2 regions of the Methylophaga sp. UBA678 genome follow, and region 1 is predicted to be linked to the other one. Evidence: riboswitches for the same ligand, from Rfam matches in the RefSeq annotation. Region 1 holds a riboswitch; the other holds the start of a gene.

Region 1 (9,945 bases):
GCTGATGACTTCATTTACGACGCTGCTGGTTGTTTTTGCCTTATTTGTGCTTGGAGGTGAAGTCATTCATTCCTTTGCAGAGGCGTTACTGTTAGGCATCATGATTGGTACTTATTCATCGATCTACGTAGCAAGCTCTGCTGTGCTCTTTATGGGGGTAAGTAAAGAAGATTTGCTACCACCAGTGAAGGAGAGTGACCAGGAAATTGGTGAAGATGGTAGCCAGGTTTAATAAAAAAGCCCGAGCAATCGGGCTTTTTTTATGAGTGTATATTTTGATCGTTAAACCGCAGCTCTTTACTGATAGTTACTGTCACGGGTTTGGTTCTGCGACGAGTTCCGATTGAGACCACCTTACCTGAACGTTCTGCTTCATCTCTAATGGCAGCCTGTTCTGTTGTTTCAATAGACAATATTCTTACACCACTACAATCACTACGAAAGCTCATAAAATTCATAAATTCTTCGAGGCTTTCCTGTGTTTGCTGCATCTGTAAAGAGCGGAATTGTTTATTCATAAAAACTACCTGTTGTGATAATCAAGATATCGACACAGGTCCTGATTTCTTGAGATGAAAACCGATCGAAAAGATGGCCGTGATTAGTGAATTGTGATCTTAGTCAGAAAAAACAGGAAAAACTCCTAGAGGTAAAAAGGGTGTTTTACTGACACAATGGTTTAGAAGCGAACCTTATGGAGTGATGATTGCTCTATAAAATTAGGGAATTTGCTGATTTATTTAGCCATGTGATTGTGTATTGTCACAGGCAACAAACAAAGAATAATAACGGAGAGTTTAAATATGCTGAAGAATCTCGGGATTGCCATGCTGCTGTTATGGCCCCAAATCATTTTTGCCAATACTATTAATGTGACGCTTCACTACATAGGACCTACAGATGGCCAAGTGTGGGCTGGTATTCAGCAAGGTCTAACAGAGGCTAATTTGCAAGGTCAGTTTCTAGGCCAGACATATGATGTTAAAAACATCACGGAAGAAGAGGTTGAGGCATTACCAGCGTCTGAGATAACGGCGGTTCTGGTTGGCACTGATGCAAAGCATATGCTGGAAATAGCTAAACTGAATAAGTTGACTACTGTACCGGTCTTTAATTTGAGTTCAGATGCTGACAGTCTGCGACAGGTTTGTTTGCCAAACTTATTAAATATTCCCCTGAGTAAGCAAATGAAGCAGGATGCATTAGCTCAATGGCAAAATAAAAACCCAGATAAATTAGTAACAGCGCATGCCTGGCATCATGACTTTGTAAAATTTGCAGCGTCACAACTCAATAATCGTTTTACCAGAAACCATAAAACACAAATGACGGATGATGCATGGGCCGGATGGGCTGCTATCAAAATGTTGTCTGATACTGTAGCGAGAACTCAAAAAACGGATTCTGCAGCTATGCTGAACTACCTCAAGAAGGACTTGTCTTTTGATGGACAAAAAGGTGACACCGCCACATTCAGAGATACTGGACAATTACGTCAGATTGTTCTGCTAATAGATAAAGATGACAACATCGTTGCCGAAGCACCTTTAAGAGGTGTTAAGGGTGGGCTGGATAGTCTTGGACTAATCAGCTGTAAATAATTTGAGAGAAGAAGGAAGCATAATGAAATTAAAAAGTATTTTGTTAACGACATTGGTTTTAGCCAGCACAGCGGCCTGGGCTGAACCTTCACACCGTGCATTTGTGACCAATGAAAAAGACAATACAGTCAGTGTTATTGATACAAAAACCAATGAGGTAATCAATACCATCAATATCGGAGAACGTCCTAGAGGTATCGGTTTATCGCCAGACCAAAAACAGCTTTATGTTGCCATCAGTGAGGAAGGCGCTATTGCCGTTGTAAATCTTGATACATTAGAAGTGGTAAAAAAACTGGATGCAGGTGATGATCCGGAAACATTTGATGTGGCACCTAATGGCAATATCTACATTTCTAATGAAGATGACGCACAAGCCAGTGTGATTGATCCCAAAACAGGCGAAACCATTGAAGTGATTCCCGTTGGTCTGGAACCAGAAGGTGTCGCTGTTTCACCTGACGGAAGTCTGGTATTGGTCACCAGCGAGTCCACCAACATGGTGCATGTTATCGATACTGCAAAACATAAAGTGGTGAAAAATATTTTGGTTGCTGCGCGTCCTCGTGGTCTAGCATTTAACAGTGACGGTTCATTGGCTTATTCAAGCAGTGAAGTGGGTAATGAAGTCACTATTATCGACACCAAAACGCTGTCCATTATCAAACAAGCAGAAATCGACTTACCTAATTCAAAACCGATGGACATAGCGGTTAGTCCTGATGATAAAACAATCTACGTGACAACTGGTCGTGGTAATTCTGTCGCAGTACTTGATGCCAAAACGCTTGAGATGCAGGCTAATATCCCTGTAGGCAAACGTGTATGGGGCTTAGGAATGACTCGTGATGGTTCGCGTTTATACACAGCAGATGGCGTGAGTGGCACGGTTTCTGTGGTTGATACAGCGACAAACAAAAATATCAAAACTATCAACGTTGGAAAATTCCCATGGGGCGTAGTGGTTGACGATTGATTTATAGTTAAACCTTCTTAGAAAAAGCCCGGTTATAAAGCCGGGCTTTTTTGTTTGTGATGAAAAAGATCATTAAATACTTTGTTAGCAATTACTGACACGTTATTATGCCTCGATGAATAAAGTGATTAAGCGTTTTTTGCAGATTTGTTTGTTCCAGGCCAGCCCTGCAGATATTCCAGCATCATCAGTATTAGTTAATATCAGTATCGTCTGTTACTTTATGGTCGGCGTGCTGGTCAGTCATATCGATCACAACTGGATTATCAGTCTCGTGACGAGTATAGCCGACACAGTTATGTTGATCATCGTGACAAAACTATTATTAGCCAGTAGAGGTTTATCTCATCGCTTTGAACAAACTGTTACAGCGATGGCCAGTACTGGCGCTATCGTAGGTCTGGTGAGTTGGCCTGTTTTTTCTGTATTCAGGTTGGTCGAACCACATAGTCAACTGACCAGCATCATTCTATTGATGGTGCTTATTATCATTTTCTGGAGTTTATTTGTTGTTGCACATATCTTCAGGTATGCACTAGATATCGGACCGGGGCTGGCAGCCGTTATCACGGTGGCATATGTCATCGTATCGTTGATAGTTGTTGGACTTACTATTTCAGGAGTGACTTAATGCACATTCATATACTGGGGATTTGCGGCACCTTCATGGGGGGGCTGGCGATTCTTGCGAGGGAGTTAGGCATGACAGTCAGTGGTTCTGATGCCAATGTCTATCCGCCTATGAGTGACCAACTTGCCGCTGCAGGTATTGATGTAAAAGAAGGCTATAAACCTGAGCATTTAGACCCTGCACCTGATTTAGTGGTGATGGGCAATGCCATGTCGCGTGGCAACCCGGCTGTGGAGTATGTTTTAAACAAAGGTCTGCCTTATGTGTCTGGCCCTCAATGGTTAAATGAACATGTCCTTCAAGGCAAATGGGTATTAGCGGTCTCGGGTACACATGGAAAAACGACGACGAGTAGTCTATTAGCATGGATTCTGGAGCATGCAGGTATGCAGCCAGGTTTCTTGATAGGCGGTGTCCCTGATAATTTTGGCGAAACAGCACGTTTAGGTAATACGCCATTTTTTGTGATTGAGGCAGATGAGTACGACACGGCCTTTTTTGATAAACGTTCAAAATTTGTGCATTACATGCCCAGAACACTGATTATTAATAATCTTGAGTTTGATCATGCTGATATCTTTGATGATCTGGCTGCAATTCAAAAGCAATTCCACCATCTGGTACGAACGGTACCTGAACAGGGTTTGATTATTTCACCTCAGGATAAGACGATTGACCATGTCTTTAATATGGGGTGTTGGACGCCAAGACAGACATTGGGTGTTGATGCTGATTGGTGTGCGACATTATTGAAAAATGATGGCAGTGAGTTTGAAGTCAGATATGGTGAGTCTACAGCCCGAGTCAGTTGGGATATGCTCGGCCAACACAATGTGAATAATGCGCTTGCCGCTATTGCTGCTGCCCATCATGTTGGTGTCACGGTTGAGCATGCCTGTGAGGCTTTATCCGTGTTTGCTGGTGTGAAGCGTCGTTTAGAGTTAAAAGGTGAAATCAAGAATATTCGTGTTTATGATGATTTTGCCCATCATCCGACAGCGATAGCAACAACAATTGCTGGGCTGAGAGCCAAAATAGGTAACCGTCGTCTGGTAGCTGTATTGGAGCCTCGTTCAAATACGATGAAGATGGGAATTCACCAAGATACTTTGGCTCAGTCACTTATTCAGGCAGATAGAGTATTGTTGTTACAAGATAGCGACTTGAAATGGTCATTAAAAAACGTGACTGAAACACTGGGCGAACATGTTAGTGTCTTTGACTCGATTGATGCTATTGTGAAGACGATCAGCCAGGAAGCACAAGCGGGTGATGAGATTTTAGTAATGAGTAATGGTGGTTTTGGCGGTATTCATCAGAGAATTTTAGAGGCGATAGCTTAAGAATGTTGGATCAGCAACAAATTGCATTAGCCATTACCGGTGCTTCTGGCGCGCCTTACGCGAAGCGTTTATTGCAGGTATTACTCAAGCAAGGGCTTACGGTACATTTAATGATTTCTACCGCTGGTAGAATTGTGCTCGCTGATGAACTCAATTGGAAGTTGCCTGCAAGAGCATCGGATGTGCAGGAAAAGCTGAGTCAGGAATTCGACTGTATTCCTGAACAATTGCAGGTTTATGGTGAACAACAATGGTCATCACCACTGGCAAGTGGTTCACATCGCGTGCCCGCCATGATTGTGTGCCCATGTACCATGGGAACGTTATCAGCAATTGCTTGTGGTCAGAGTGATAATTTAATCAACCGCGCTGCCGACGTCATGCTTAAAGAAGATCGGAAATTGATCGTGGTTCCAAGAGAAGCGCCATTTTCTGTGATTCATCTCGAAAATATGTTGAAGTTAGCTAAACTGGGAGTCTGTATTTTGCCACCCAATCCTGGATTTTATTTTAATCCAACATCCTTAGCTGAAGTGGTCGATTTTGTTGTCGCGAGAATACTTGACCAAGCCAAGATAGAGCATGACTTGATGCCGCGATGGGGTGAGTAATGGGTTATTCGGGATTCGTCGTTAACTCACGTATAATGTGGCTTAAATTTAATGCCGTTCAGGAAAACCATGTCTGATATTGAAATTGCCCAACAGGCTGCCATGCAGGAAGTCATCCAGCTCGCCGAGAAAAAGCTGGGTCTTGCCTCTCAACATATTGACCCATACGGACATTTCAAAGCGAAAGTATCATTAGATGTCATGGATGAGTTGGCAAACCGGCCCGATGGTAAGTTAATCCTAGTAACTGCTATTAGCCCGACTCCTGCTGGTGAGGGAAAAACGACAACCACGATCGGCCTGAGTGATGCGCTAAACCGAATTGGTAAGAAATCCATTGTCTGTGTACGCGAACCTTCTATGGGGCCATGCTTTGGTTTGAAAGGCGGGGCTGCCGGTGGTGGTTATGCTCAGGTAGTACCCATGGAGGATATCAATCTTCACTTCACGGGCGATCTGCATGCAATAGCTTCAGCCCACAATTTATTATCAGCGATGATTGATAATCATATCCATCATGGAAATGCCTTACAGTTGGATGCCAGACGTATTGTTTGGCAGCGAGTCATGGATATGAATGACCGTGCATTGCGGGATATCGTGGTGGGTATGGGTGGTCCTGCCAATGGTTATTTGCGTGAAGAGCGTTTTGATATTGTTGTTGCTTCGGAAGTTATGGCTATCTTTTGCCTAGCTAATTCTTTGCCTGAGCTGAAGCAACGCTTGGGAGATATCCTGATCGGCTATTCCGTTGATGGGACACCAAGATATGCTCGAGAAATCATGGCCCACGGTGCTATGGCTGCATTACTAAAAGAAGCGATAAAACCCAATCTTGTGCAGACCTTAGAAAATAATCCAGCCTTTGTTCATGGTGGTCCATTTGCGAACATAGCGCATGGTTGTAATTCAGTTATCTCAACCAAAATGGCACTTAAGCTGAGTGATTATGTGGTCACTGAGGCGGGCTTTGGAGCGGATTTAGGTGCTGAGAAATTTATTGATATTAAGTGTCGCAAAGCTGGGATTAAGCCAGATATGGCTGTTGTTGTCGCCACAGTAAAAGCCTTGAAATATCACGGTGGTCTGGAACTGAAAGAGCTTGGCGAAGAAAACCTCGATGCGTTAAAGGTGGGACTGGCTAATTTAAAACGGCATTTAAGCAACTTACAAAATGAGTTTGGTCTACGCTGTGTTGTTGCCATCAATCACTTTGTTAATGATAGCGATGCAGAAATAGAACTAATTACAACGGCTGTAAAAGAAATGGGAGCTGAAGCCATTCTTGCTCGTCATTGGGCACAAGGTGGGGCCGGTGCAGAAACACTGGCGGAACGTGTTGTCGAAATACTGGATAGCCCTGCTGAGCCTTGTCGTCTGTTATATCCTGATAGTTTACCGCTATGGGACAAAATTAATCAGGTTGCTAAACGTCTATATGGCAGTGGTGAAGTCGTTGCTGATAAAAAAGTGATGGATAAGATCGCTATGTTGAACGAGCAGCACGGGGATATTCCAGTTTGTATGGCAAAAACACCGTATTCTTTTAGCAGTGACCCGAGCTTACGTGGCACGGCTGAGAATCATACGCTGACAATTCGTGATGTTCGTCTGTCAAACGGTGCTGGTTTTCTGGTTGTACTTTGTGGGGATGTGATGACTATGCCTGGATTACCTAAGCACCCAGCTGCTGAACGTATTGATATTGATGATAATGGCTCAATAGTCGGGCTGTTTTGATATAAAAAAGCTCAAATATTAAGGGTGTTAAGCAAAAAAGCCGTAGAGGTTTATCACTACGGCTTTTTTCTTTTATGTGCTTAAATTTTTTAAGCCTGAGTATTCACCTTGCGACGCAAACCAAGAAAACCTAACAATGCTGGAGCAAACATCCATAAGGCAGCAGGTACAGGCACTGCTGATGGCGTTTGGATATAACTAGCAAAGCCAGTTTCTTCAAAGTTAATTTCATGTGAAAGTGATGCATAAATGAATAATGCATTATCAAGCAGAATATCAGCAGAAGGTAATGTTGATATAGGGCCAGTGAAAAAGTCTTTATCAAACATCATCAGGCCAGACAGAGAAAAACTTTCTGTGAATTCAGACACCGGAAAAAGAGTGCTAGTTGTAAATAGAATCGCATCACCTGTGATATCGGGATTGAGACCTTTATTCACCATTGATGTAACGATATCTGTATTGAATGCATCAAGGTTTGCAATAGTATTATCTAATATACTGAGAGCAAACTGGCTGCCATCAAACAAAGTGGGGGCAGCTGTACCTGAGAGAACGTAATTTGATGATACGTATGTACTCACTGTGCCTGTGCTTGGAAGAGCATATGATGAGTAGAGGGTCGCTGATGCTAGGTCTGTATCGTAAGACCATGTAGCTGGTGCAGACTGGCCGAGCAATGAACTTAGGTCGCCATTAGCTGTTTGCCATGAACCATTAGTTGATAAGCTTGTTGCAGCTATAGCAGCGTTAGTTAAACCAGTAAATAAAGCCAGTGCGATAAAAACTATTTTGTTCATGTGTTCTTTCCTTAGATATTATTGCAGTACAGCCACCTTAGTATCATAAGGTCTGTAACTTTCCGTCCTTGGTTCACACCGAGTTTGGCTTTGGTTAAAGTGTTTCCAGAAAAAATAGTACCAAACAGATAATAATAAATAAAACGAAATTGTTAATTTTGTTCTCGATGTTTTTTTATTAAATCGTATGCTAACTGAATTTCTTTCGCTTGCTCTGTGGCAACGGCAATCATATCTTCTGGAACGCCTTGTCCCATGAGTTTATCCGGATGATATTGGCTCATCAGTTTTCGATAAGCACGTTTAATTTCTTGATTAGAACTCTTTTCAGTCAACCCAAGCGCTTTATAAGCGTCGGCCAATTCATCAGAATAAGAGCGCTGCGGACCGGAAGAGTATTGCTGCTGATGACCTCTTGCGAAACTTGCCTGGCTCATCACCATATCCAGAATACGGTTAAACTCGGCCCGGTTATATCCTAACTGAGCAGAGACTTGTTCCAGAATATCTTTTTCTTGTGGATCAAGCTTACCATCGGCTAAGGCCATGACTATCAGGTAAACCAGTAAGACTTGTTTTAGATTAAACGTATTACCACAATGTTGTTTGAATTGATTCATTGTGTCTGTAATATCAAAGTCGGGTTCTGCGCCTCGCTTAAACTGGCGGATGGCTTCTTGTCGATGCTCACCCGACATCCCCATTTTTTTGATAAAGGCTTCCACGTGATCGATTTCAATCTGGCTGATTCGACCATCTGCCTTCGCTAGTTTCCCCATCAAAACAAACACAGTTTCAAGAAAAACTGTTTGACGGGTTTGACTTGTAAATGGATTAGCACCGCCCAGACCATACGCTCGTATACGGTCAGCAAAACCACCAAACAGTAAGCCAATCAGTGCGCCAAAAATTCCTAAAATGAGTAATCCTACACTCATCGTACTGAGTAATATAAAGCCTAGAATAAGGCCAATCCACTTAAACATAACAATTAACTTTTGTTTGAAATACTAAAATAAATAAGACCGAGCCCCCATAGCCCAAATACCCAGCTCAGTACTGGTAACCCTGCAAACATAGTTGTCGAGTAACCATCGAGACCGGTGATAACGGCAGCGCCTACCAAAAATGCAGCGCCAGAGGTAGCAGCAGCACTACGATAACTGGCTTTTTTGATTTCTTTACGCAGCTGTTGAATATCATGAGATGCTAAATTAACGTTCAGCTGACCATCTTGGGCTCTCTTAGTCAGGTCATATAATAGACGCGGCATCTCGGGTAAGGTTTCAGCCCAATGAGGAGCTTCTTGCTTTAGCGTTCTTAACGCTGCTTGCCAGCCCATTTTTTCCTTCATCCATGATTCTAAAATGGGTTTGGCTGTTTTCCATAGATCCAGATCTGGATAGAGGTCACGGCCCAAGCCTTCAATATTCAGTAAGGTTTTTTGTAGCAGCACCAACTGTGGTTGTACTTCCATATTAAAACGACGCGCTGTTTGGAAAAGTCTCAGCAGCAGTTGTCCGAAAGAAATTTCTTTTAAAGGACGAGCGAATATGGGTTCACAAACACTTCTTATGGCTGCTTCAAACTCATCAAGTCGAGTCTCAGCCGGCACCCAGCCTGATTGCACATGTAACTCGGCAACCCGGCGATAGTCATGATTGAAAAAGGCAAGGAAATTTTCAGCTAAATAACGCTGATCATCTGGAGATAATGTCCCCATGATGCCAAAATCAACAGCAACATAACGTGGATTTGCCGGATCATGACTATCCACCATGATATTACCGGGATGCATGTCCGCATGGAAAAAACTATGCTTGAATACTTGGGTGAAAAAGATTTCGACCCCCATTTCTGCCAGTTTTGCCATATCCACACCTTTCGCGATTAAACCTTCAGTATCGCTAATAGGCGTGCCATAAATACGTTCTTGAACCAGGATATTAGGTTTGGTCAGCTTCCAGTATATCTTGGGGACATATAGTAAGGTGGTGCCTTCAAAATTGCGTTGCAGTTGAGAGGCTGAAGAGGCCTCGCGCAACATATCGAGTTCATCAAAAAGGTTCTTCTCAAGCTCAGCTACGATCTCTCTGGGCCGTAATCGTTTTCCCTCAGACCAGTATCGTTCAGCAAAAGATGCCAAGGTATACAACAAAGCAATATCACGCTTGATAATGGGCTCTATGCCAGGACGAACCAGTTTTATAACGACTTGCTCACCACTTTTTAATGTAGCTGCG
Region 2 (9,945 bases), on a different contig from region 1:
AGCCTAAACAACCTATATGGACTGGAGAACATCATGACAAGCGTCACCAAGATTATTGATAAAACCGTTGAGCCGATCGAGTCGGATCTGGATGGCTGGGTGAAACAGACGGGCAAGCCGACCATGAAGACCTGGATTGAATACAAAAGCGAAGATGGCAGCATACTGTCAGGTCGTTGGGAAGCGACTCAAGGCACCTACCATGCGACCTATGGCGGTTGGGAGTTTGTCCACATCATGGCCGGTAAAGCGATTGTCACGGCTGAAGGTGGTGAACCTCTTACTCTAAGTGCTGGCGAATCCATGGTGTTTGAAAACACCTTTGTCGGCACTTGGGAAATCATCGAACCGATAACCAAACACTTTGTGCTGAAACTATAACTGAGTGTTTTTAAACGATCTGTTCCTTGGAGTGGATACCTTAGGTGTTCACTCCTTTTTTTATTGAGGACATGACAATGATTCATACCATCTATATTGCTGAACACAATCTTGGAAAACAGGTTCAGGTCGATAAAATTGAGTTGATTACAGGGAAAGGCATCGTCGGTGACCGTAACTTTGATCGTGCTCAGTGGCCGGGGCAGAATATTACCTTTATTGAAATGGAAGAAATCGAAGCTTTTAATAATAACTACCAGCAACGTATTCAACTGGCCGATACTCGACGAAATGTCATCACCCAAGGCATCCGATTGAATGATCTTGTCGGCAAAGAGTTTCTGATTGGCGGTGTGCGTTTTAAGGGTGTTGAGCTGTGTGAGCCCTGCGCTACGCTTGGCAAGTTATTAAGTAATGACTCGATAGCTAAAAAAGACGTGGTGAGAGCCTTTGTGCATAAAAGTGGCTTACGAGCCGACGTGCTGAGTGATGGTGAAATCCATGCGGGAATGACGTTTGAAGTCGTAGAAACAGTCTAGTCACGCAAGGCGTCACTAGACCATTTGTTTAATCATTCATCTGATGTAATAACGCAAAAATCGCTTCACGGCTTTGTTGCAGGTACGGCGTGTCATCAAATAACTCCGCTTCACTCTGCACATATTCGCCTTCAGGCAAGGACTTCTCGATAGCATAAAACGCATCGACCGTACCGTGCTCTGCCTCTAAATGAAACTGTAATGCCCACACGTATTTGCCTAAATGAAAGCCTTGATAAGGGGTAATCAGGCTACTGGCGAAGGGAAACGCATTCACAGGCAGTTCAAAACACTCACCATGCCAGCTTAATGGTTTAAACGAGTCCGGCATCCAGGTAGCAGTATCATCGGTCTTTGTGACCGTATGCCAGCCAATTTCCTGCTGTTCATTCTGGTACACTTTCGCCCCCATTGCGCAGGCAATCAGTTGCCCCCCCAGACAAATGCCCAACACTTTTTTACCAGCTTCAATCGCTTCTTTAATCAGCTTTTTCTCAGCAGCTAACCATGGATAAGTGTCTTCATCATTCACACTCATCGGACCACCCATGATTAATAACCAATCAAAGGTATCAATGGTCGGTAATGCTTCATTAAAATCCAGGCGATATGTATGCAACTCAAACGCTTTATCAGCAAACCAACCCTGCATCGAGCCAATCCATTCACCCTCTGCATGCTGCAAAATGGCTACTTTCTGCACTGTTATTACTCCGTAAACTTTTTGTTTCAGAGATGCTGATTACTGAAAATTTGTCAGCCATCCCACCGATGATCCGCATGATCATGCTAAATAATTGTTATCCCTAGAATAGTTGAAGACAGAACCGAAAGAAACCGTGCGCTATGATCTTTGCCGAAATCCGATATATCACCATAATTGAAGCACTGATGAAGAACGTCTTTTCTACTGCGCCACCAGCATATCAGCACGATAAAACGCTCCGGCGTTTTCGCCCAACGTTTTCACTAACTTGGGTAGTAATGCTGTCATGGTATCCATTAACTGCCAGGGTGGGTTGATGACAAACATACCCGATGACGTCATACCGCGTGTGGAGGAATCGGCATCTACCCCCAATTCATAGCGTTGTATATGCGTGATGCCGCTGCTTATCAACTGTTTATCGAGTCGGTTAATACGCGCTCTGTCGACCACCGGATACCAGATTGCATACATTCCTGTAGCAAACTTTTTATGGGCTTTCACCACGGTCTGAAAAACGTCATCATAATCGGACTTGATCTCGTAAGATGGGTCAATCAACACTAAGGCTCTGCGTGAATCTGGGGGTAACAAACTCAGCAAACCTTTCAGACCATCTTCTCTTCTGACACGTGCCTGCTTAAATGGGCGCAGATTATTTGCCAGAAACACACTATCTTCTGGGTGCATCTCAAAACACCACGCTTGGTCCTGAGACCGTAAATACTGTGTTGCCAACAGTGGTGAGCCAGGGTAAAACGTCAGCTCATTGCCAGCATTCACCGCTTTCACTGCTGTCTGATATGACAGTAGCTCGGGCCAATCTAAGCCAACAATCTTTGTAATACCCTTTTGATATTCCTGATTTTTTTCAGCGTGGTCCGAACGTAAATGATACAATCCCGCCCCGGAATGGGTATCAATATAACTAAAAGCTTTTTCTTTTTTCACCATATGCTGAAGCAGTTCGATCAACACGATATGTTTCAGCACATCAGCAAAATTACCCGCATGGAATGAATGACGATAACTTAACAAAGCAGAATCCTACGCAGGTAAATGAAATTGTTCTGCAAATTATGCCTGTTAGTGAGGGAGTGCGTTGGAAAATATTATGTGAGATTAGATGCACATAAAAACAGCTATCAACTCACCGTCGTCTGATATGAGATTTAGACAGATTCAATAATAAAAGCCTTTAAATTCACTAATCAGGACAATTACTTCAAAACCACTCTCTCCTCTCAATACTGTACTAAAGTACAATTTTTATTTTAATTCCAAAAACATAAACTACAGTTGCTTCATTATTTTTAATAGAGCCAAACTTGGTGTGAGCCAAGGACGGAAAGCTACAGGTCTTCCCCTCTGGAAAGATGGCTGGGTTGCATGACTTTATGGAAATAGCAATGAAAAAAATACTAGCTGGTCTAGCAATTATTTTGGGGGTATCTGCACAAGCACATGCTGCAGGTGTCAATTTAGTATCAAACGGCTCATTCGAAAACCCTGATATTCAATCTGGTTCATGGACCATTCTTTATGATGGTGATTTAACCAACTGGGAAGCAGGTGAGGACGGTGTAGAAGTGCGTGATAACGCAGCAGGCACAGCCTTTGATGGTGATCAATTTGTTGAGCTAGATACGACTCACAACAGCAGCATCACACAAACTTTAGCAACAACGGCTGGCTCATCTTATGAGTTATCATTTGCTTATTCTGGTCGCATCAGCCAATCAGCTGATACAAATGCTATTTCTATATTCTGGAATGGTGTGATGGTTGACACCGTTACTGCTATCGGTGGCGCTCAACATGACTGGGTTGTTTACACGTTCTTAGTCGATGCTGTGGGTAATGATATTTTGACTTTCGCAGCCAATGGTCTTGATGACTCATTTGGTGGTAGCTTAGATGCTGTATCAGTTAGTGCTGTTCCAGTTCCAGCGGCAGCCTTCTTATTTGCTCCAGCATTACTTGGTTTTATGGGATTACGCCGTAAAACTGCAAAAATAGCGTAATTAAGATTAGTTAACTTTCTAGTCTAGAAAAAACAAGCATTTAAGCCTCCAAAAATTTTTTGGGGGCTTTTTTTTGCTTGGTTATTGGTGGTATGTCAGTTCATTTATTAAGAAGCATTCCCATTAATTGTCTGAACTCTCACTAAAACTCGATGGCATTCCAGTGATTGAATTTTATGCTGATAAACGAACTTATCAACAAGCTAGTTATACTCATTCTGAAACAATCTCACCCTGTTGCGACCACTTCTTTTAGCATCGTACATAGCAAAGTCAGCACAATTTAATAGTCCATCCTCTTCAGTACTATGCACCGGATAGAGCGCCACACCAATACTGGCTCCGACGCTGACAGTTAAATCCTCAAATGTCATGGGGCTTTGCAAAGAATCCAGTACTTTCTCGCCGACTTGCAAGGCGGCCTGCTCATCAGTGACTTTATGCAGCAACACGACAAACTCATCACCACCCAGTCTGGCGACTGAATCCGGTTTACGGAGACAAGCACGGATTCGTTCGGCACACTGAATCAACACCGCATCCCCCACATCGTGTCCGTAGGTATCGTTAATCGGTTTGAATTCATCCAAATCGATAAACATTAAGGCTAATGCGTATTTATCCCGTTCTGCCATTGTCATCGCCAAATGCAGCCGTTCTCTGAACAAGATTCGATTTGGCAACCCGGTCAGTGCATCGTGATGAGCAAGATGCTGAGCGTGTTCTTCCATGACTTTTCTATCTGTAATATCGAAAAACCATGCCAAAATCATTTGTTTGCTGTGATATTCAATTTGAAGATAGGAGGCGATAACCCATTTCGTTGATTGCTGGCTATCAGGGAAGTAGAGTTCAACTAACTGGTTATTCACATGCTGGCCATGCTCAATTAACTTCACCGTATCATCATATTCAACTTTATTCGCGTAATAACGTCGAAGCGTGACGCCTATGGCTTCCTGATGTTTCTTTTCGATTAAAGAGGCATAACTTTTATTCGCAAAGACCACTTCTTGTGTGTCGATATCAATAATGGATGCCGCAGTGGGGCTAAAGTCCAACATCATTCGCAAACGTGATTCGCTTTCTAATGCTTTGATACGTAGCTTTGCATTTTCCAGGAAGGTTTCGCCTGATTTTTTAGCCGCCAGAAAAACAAACAATACAAACAGCACCAGCATGGCGCTCATACCATATGTTATCGGTTCTCCTTGCAGAAAAAGTATCAGAATATGTGGAACCATGGTGGGAAGAACAAAAGCCACGACCGATCTTCGGTCCACCGAGAGTGAAGCCATACCACCCGAAGCTATCCCGCCAATGGTAAATGACAAAAATGCCTGATAGGCAATATTGTCATGAGGCATCAGGATGACGCCACCTATTCCCCAGATGGTGCCCGACATCAAAACACTGAAACGAAAGTACTGTAGCCATCTAGTCTGATTAAGTTCTGCTTTGTTATGATCTCTATGCCAGCACACCAACAAAATACATCTTGAGATCAAAACAATCACCAACACCCCGTACCAGCTCAAGGAGGTCGAAAGTGACGTCACCGGGAGTTGAACAATAATCAGTATCAAACCTAGCGAGGCATTGATGGCGATAGAAAAAATGCTCGCCGTAAAAAGCAGTTTAAGTTTCTGTTCTAAAACGCTTTCAACGTAAACTGGTTGGTCAGATTTGCTCTGGCACATCTGACGACCTACACAGCTTTAATAGTACAAACGCATGTTTTACGTTTCACATTCACCCCCCCCAGCATTTTATTTGGGTAAGTTCATCTTATACCCGTATGTAAACAGATGCCACAGATTCAATCACACTGTTTTATCTCACTCTGAATCAAGGATGCATCTATTGATAGTAAACCCAGTTAATTGTGTTAGGCGTCCTATTTTGCTAGGGTGAAAATGACATCGGCGGTAAAGAAAATTCTTCAACAATAATGTATGTCTACCGCAATATAATTCATTAGTGATTATCACTCTACTCAACTCAGAGTTATCAAATAAGTCGTTTCACTCTTGTAATAGCGAGAAGTCTTCTTTAACTAATTCAAGTTCAAGGAAAAATACAATGACACTACAAAAAATAAACACAGAAAACACAACAAACTTTTCAAGTATTATCGCTACATCGATGAAGCTCTCAGATGAAGAAGAAAAAGAAGCAGAAGAAACGCCTGAGGCACCAAAGCCCTCAGAAGGAACATATCAACCAGACGATCCAGATGATAAAAAACAGAAAGATGCCGAAAAGGCACCAATTATGCCTCAACCACCGACGCCACCGTAGTGGTAAAGTTATTGGGGGGATCGGTTTAAAGACAAACCATCTCTCTAATACAGAATAGTTAGGGTCAGGAGATTAATATCGTCACGCCTGCATTTGAGAGTTAATAAAAGCGTAGAGAAGGTCTCAGTCGAGGGAGTCAATAACACTCACTCGTTAGGCATCTATCTACTGCTTTTGTAAAACGATGCGTGACCATTTTACATTCTCTTTATTAGGTAGAATGCTATCTTGATTTTTTGCCATAAAAATACAATCAAAACCGTATTTTTTAAATAGCTCGCTAGTCTGCATGGGATCAGTAGGAAACATACGTGTTCCCATCCCGGCAGGACCGTTTCTCAATGAGATAGCGCATTTCCCGTTTCGCTTTACGATGCTAGAAATTCTGGCAGCGGCTTGCTCTCTTTCCTTGTCGTTTAGGTGATGCCAAACGCCTTCTATTAAAACGAATTCAAATTTATGAGCATCCGCTGAATCCAGAATTGATAAATGAGGGAGGCTACCAGCCAACCATTTTACAGATGACGCTTTGTAAAAATTCTGGGCGGCAATTCTGAACTCCTGCATAGGTTCTATGGCTGTAACATAAAACCCTAGCTCATCTAATGCTGCTGCATTTTGGCCAGCGCCAGCCCCCACATCCAGCACATGACTTTTTTCAGGGGGTAAATACTCAACAAAATCTCTGCATACGATTTGAAAATCCAAAGCTTGGCTGGTTTCAATAAAGCGAGAGATATGTCTCTCATATCCTTCAATCCCTACGGTCATCTTGCTCATCTAGCTTCTGGCAAAGGCAACTATTCAACTGATTATGTCTCATCACCGTTGTACCAAGCTCCACAATAATTAGGGGGGCGTGAGAACCTCAACACTATCTGCACGGCAGGCGTTCTTGCTCCAGTCAAAGGTATTAATAGGATTGGTCACATAGCGAATCCCTGACACCTTCACGGTGGCGCCTTTAGGTATATCCAACGGCGCACCGTCACCGACTATAGCGGCTGACCGGCAGTAACGCTTCCAGTCATCACGCCCTTTTGCATTAACCGAGGATCCAAAGCGTAAGACGCCAACCACATCCGGAATCGAAGCATATTCAGGCGTCCATGTTGGTTCAGATGTTGTTTGAGGTACGAGCTTGGCATGGGCATCCCGGCAGGCTTGAATATCGGCATCCGCTACCACCCTGCCACGCTCAAGCTCCCGCGATGGAAAATTACAAGCTCTTAAACAGTCGCTGCGTGCAGCACGACACTCCATAGCCTTCTGTTTCAGTTCCGCTGTTAACTCAGGTAAGTTCTGTCGCGCAGAGGCGATTGGAACGAGATTTGTGGCTATGAACAACAGTGTCAGTATGGTTTTGACGATTTGACTAAATGATGCTGAATTCATTGGAAACCCTCTCATATAGACAGATTGATAACAGGAAATACAGTACTAGCTAAAGGGGCGGCCAACTTGGTTTTGTTAGCAGTGTTTTTTGTACATCGTCACGCCGACGTTATCAAGCTGGCCAACTGTCATTATTGTGACTTCCAAGCCATAGATACTTGGTTTTTCCATTGAACACTCAAGCGTAGTCTTAAGAAACATTTCTGTCATAGACGTGACAGGCGACTCATCGTTTTTATAAAAAAATATGTTCTCGTCGTTCATATTTTTCTCTGTTTGAGCGACACCTTCTTCGAGTAATACCTGATTCAATTCCGCGATGTCACTTCTTAACTGAGCAAATGAATTTGTGGTGCTTTGGCTGGAGAAGTTAATTGATACGATTTTATTGTTATCAATGCCCACTATTAGCTTTATCTTGTTTTTTTGTTTCTGGTTAGAACGACAAGTCCAATAATTGACCTCTAAACGATCCTTAACTCTGCATTTAAAGTCATTCTTTGTGAGCTCCTTGAAATCTTCGACTGAGGAGTTAAGCGAAAGACCATTAATTTCAAACGACTCAATACGCTCAGGAATAAGGCGATCCGAAGCGTGAGCTTGCATGGAGATACTTGCAAGCACAATAAACAGAAAACGATGTGCGTACTTAAGGTAAGTTTTTAGCATGATAGTGTTTGTCCTTAATGATTGAAATTAAAATCCCTAATTATTTGGGTCAGTGTAAAAATGGCTAAAATCAAATATTCTGACCCTATTGATTTCTTCAATATCCAAGCTGGACCTCTTAAACGGGTTAACGCTCAGGCTCAGGGGCATTACGCAGCGGGGCGAGGCTTGTTGCATTTAGCCACAAATGAGCGCCGCGGAGTGATGTCCCTTGAAGCCAATTGTTAGCTGCGGTCATTTTCCTCACCATCTTCGTACTCCCAAAAACCATGATTCACAAAGAAATCTATAGGAAGTTCTCTTTCTACCGAAATATCCAACTTTTCATCAAACACTTCAAAGCTTTGGGATACATATTTAGATGCTAAATATAAGTATTCAGGATCATGTGGCGCTGGACGAACAAATGGTACTAAATGCCCCTTATGCAAAGGATTTGTACAGGGTTCCATATGATACAAACCGACATGCTGCCACATGTTATGCGCGGGACCACTAAACGGAGCATACGCAAATTTATAGATGGACTCTCTACCTATCGATTTTGCCATTTCTCTAGTTGACATTCCCGACCAAGAACCAATATTTACGATTGTAGCCCACTCTGCTATTTGCGACTCTAACCAAGATTTACGAAACTCAATCATGGCTTTAACTCTATCTACATCATCTCCATCCGTGTCTTCTCGAACAGATTCCTCTAGATGCTCAATAAAAAGCTTTTCTTGGCCTAGCCCATAATCAATATATTTCTTTGATCTATCATCAATATCGTCCAGAATCCAAGATAAAGTGATGTAGCCATCAGTCATAGTTCGCAATAGTAAAGGTGCTACATTTCCATTCCACATCATCGGTGAACGAGCCATTTCGATGGCCATCGTCGCTTGACGAGCCAACAACCCGCCAACTGCCTCATGCTTGTGCTTGTCGTACAGGTCTGGTTTGACTTTCGCCCACCTTTCTTCAAAACCTAGACTTACATTTTCAGAAAAGTCCCTAATAAAATCCCATAAGCGCTTTTGAATTTCACTCATCTTCGTCAATTTCCCCCAAAGGCTCACAAGGAGAAAGCTCAAACCCTCGATTCCAAAAATATCTCGGCCAATTATCCGCTAACTCCAAAGCTGGAAATTCAGCAAGAGCATTAGCTCTCATAAAACCAGCAGCTCTTTTTGCCTCTTCAGATTCAGGGGAGTTAACCACAGCGTTAAAATCAGGTAAATCCATGTTAGATGGAAACGATATGGTTTCGGTCACCAACCTTGATAATAAAGGGGTTCCGTTTAGCACTATCCCTGGTGTTTCGTACTTATTCATGTGCTTATCAACGCACGAAGATATATTTGAAAGAAGAACCTTATGTTCAATTAGTTCGTCAGGTGGGCCTAAGAACCTCATTGGGAAGTGATCATAAAGTAGCGTTAAAGGACTCAAGTATTCTCTCAGTTCATCGATTATCCCCAGCATCGACAATCGTCGGACTAACTCTAGTTGCTGCGCATCACTAAGCTGCTTATATGAAGTAGAAAAAGCAAAGTTTCCAGTAACATTATTATTTAATACTGCTTTAACAGACAGAAACACGTTCTCTAATAATCGAGCGCCGCGAATATAACCGACGTTATCATTGATCAATCCTACCCATATTAACTCCGGTAGGAGCTGATTAACGTAACTAGTACTCTTCATATTCGGGAGTTGCATCATCGGCGGTAGAAACTTCGTTCCTACTTTTTTGTGACCCGCTAAAACTCCACTCTGCTTGCGCTTATTCTTCTTTCTTCCCATACCCCCACCCACTTCTAGCAGCTAACGATCAAGCTGTGCGGCGCAAACGAAGCGCAGCGTAGTTTGCGTCCGAACGAGCGCCTTGTTAAATTGCGGCATAAATAAACCCTGAAACAAGAAAACCCAAAAACAAAAATGC

What was found. A riboswitch is a leader RNA that binds a small molecule or an ion and turns the genes downstream of it on or off. The one in region 1 is predicted to bind cyclic di-GMP.
Region 2: linked by a shared signal. The riboswitch ahead of B3014_RS11505 (DUF642 domain-containing protein) and the one ahead of B3014_RS01490 (hypothetical protein) in region 1 are both predicted to bind cyclic di-GMP.

Annotation. Positions count from the first base shown of each region.
Region 1 covers NZ_DBNG01000004.1:4,293-14,237, reverse strand. Annotated here, with positions in the region: gene secF (protein translocase subunit SecF) at 1-232, shown strand, start outside; gene B3014_RS01525 (hypothetical protein) at 261-518, opposite strand; gene B3014_RS01520 (ABC transporter substrate-binding protein) at 804-1,601, shown strand; gene B3014_RS01515 (glutaminyl-peptide cyclotransferase) at 1,624-2,577, shown strand; gene B3014_RS01510 (hypothetical protein) at 2,693-3,208, shown strand; gene mpl (UDP-N-acetylmuramate:L-alanyl-gamma-D-glutamyl-meso-diaminopimelate ligase) at 3,208-4,551, shown strand; gene B3014_RS01500 (UbiX family flavin prenyltransferase) at 4,554-5,162, shown strand; gene B3014_RS01495 (formate--tetrahydrofolate ligase) at 5,232-6,902, shown strand; gene B3014_RS01490 (hypothetical protein) at 6,992-7,702, opposite strand; cyclic di-GMP riboswitch class I at 7,722-7,801, opposite strand; gene djlA (co-chaperone DjlA) at 7,855-8,688, opposite strand; gene ubiB (ubiquinone biosynthesis regulatory protein kinase UbiB) at 8,694-9,945, opposite strand, start outside.
Region 2 covers NZ_DBNG01000022.1:18,280-28,224, forward strand. Annotated here, with positions in the region: gene B3014_RS11480 (NAD(P)-binding domain-containing protein) at 1-7, shown strand, start outside; gene B3014_RS11485 (cupin domain-containing protein) at 34-381, shown strand; gene B3014_RS11490 (MOSC domain-containing protein) at 459-920, shown strand; gene B3014_RS11495 (type 1 glutamine amidotransferase) at 949-1,623, opposite strand; gene B3014_RS11500 (23S rRNA (adenine(2030)-N(6))-methyltransferase RlmJ) at 1,828-2,664, opposite strand; cyclic di-GMP riboswitch class I at 2,938-3,019, shown strand; gene B3014_RS11505 (DUF642 domain-containing protein) at 3,036-3,650, shown strand; gene B3014_RS11510 (diguanylate cyclase domain-containing protein) at 3,854-5,350, opposite strand; gene B3014_RS11515 (hypothetical protein) at 5,733-5,951, shown strand; gene B3014_RS11520 (methyltransferase domain-containing protein) at 6,117-6,731, opposite strand; gene B3014_RS11525 (hypothetical protein) at 6,801-7,346, opposite strand; gene B3014_RS11530 (hypothetical protein) at 7,422-8,015, opposite strand; gene B3014_RS11535 (hypothetical protein) at 8,076-8,243, shown strand; gene B3014_RS11540 (DUF5677 domain-containing protein) at 8,240-9,052, opposite strand; gene B3014_RS11545 (hypothetical protein) at 9,045-9,806, opposite strand; gene B3014_RS11550 (hypothetical protein) at 9,892-9,945, opposite strand, start outside.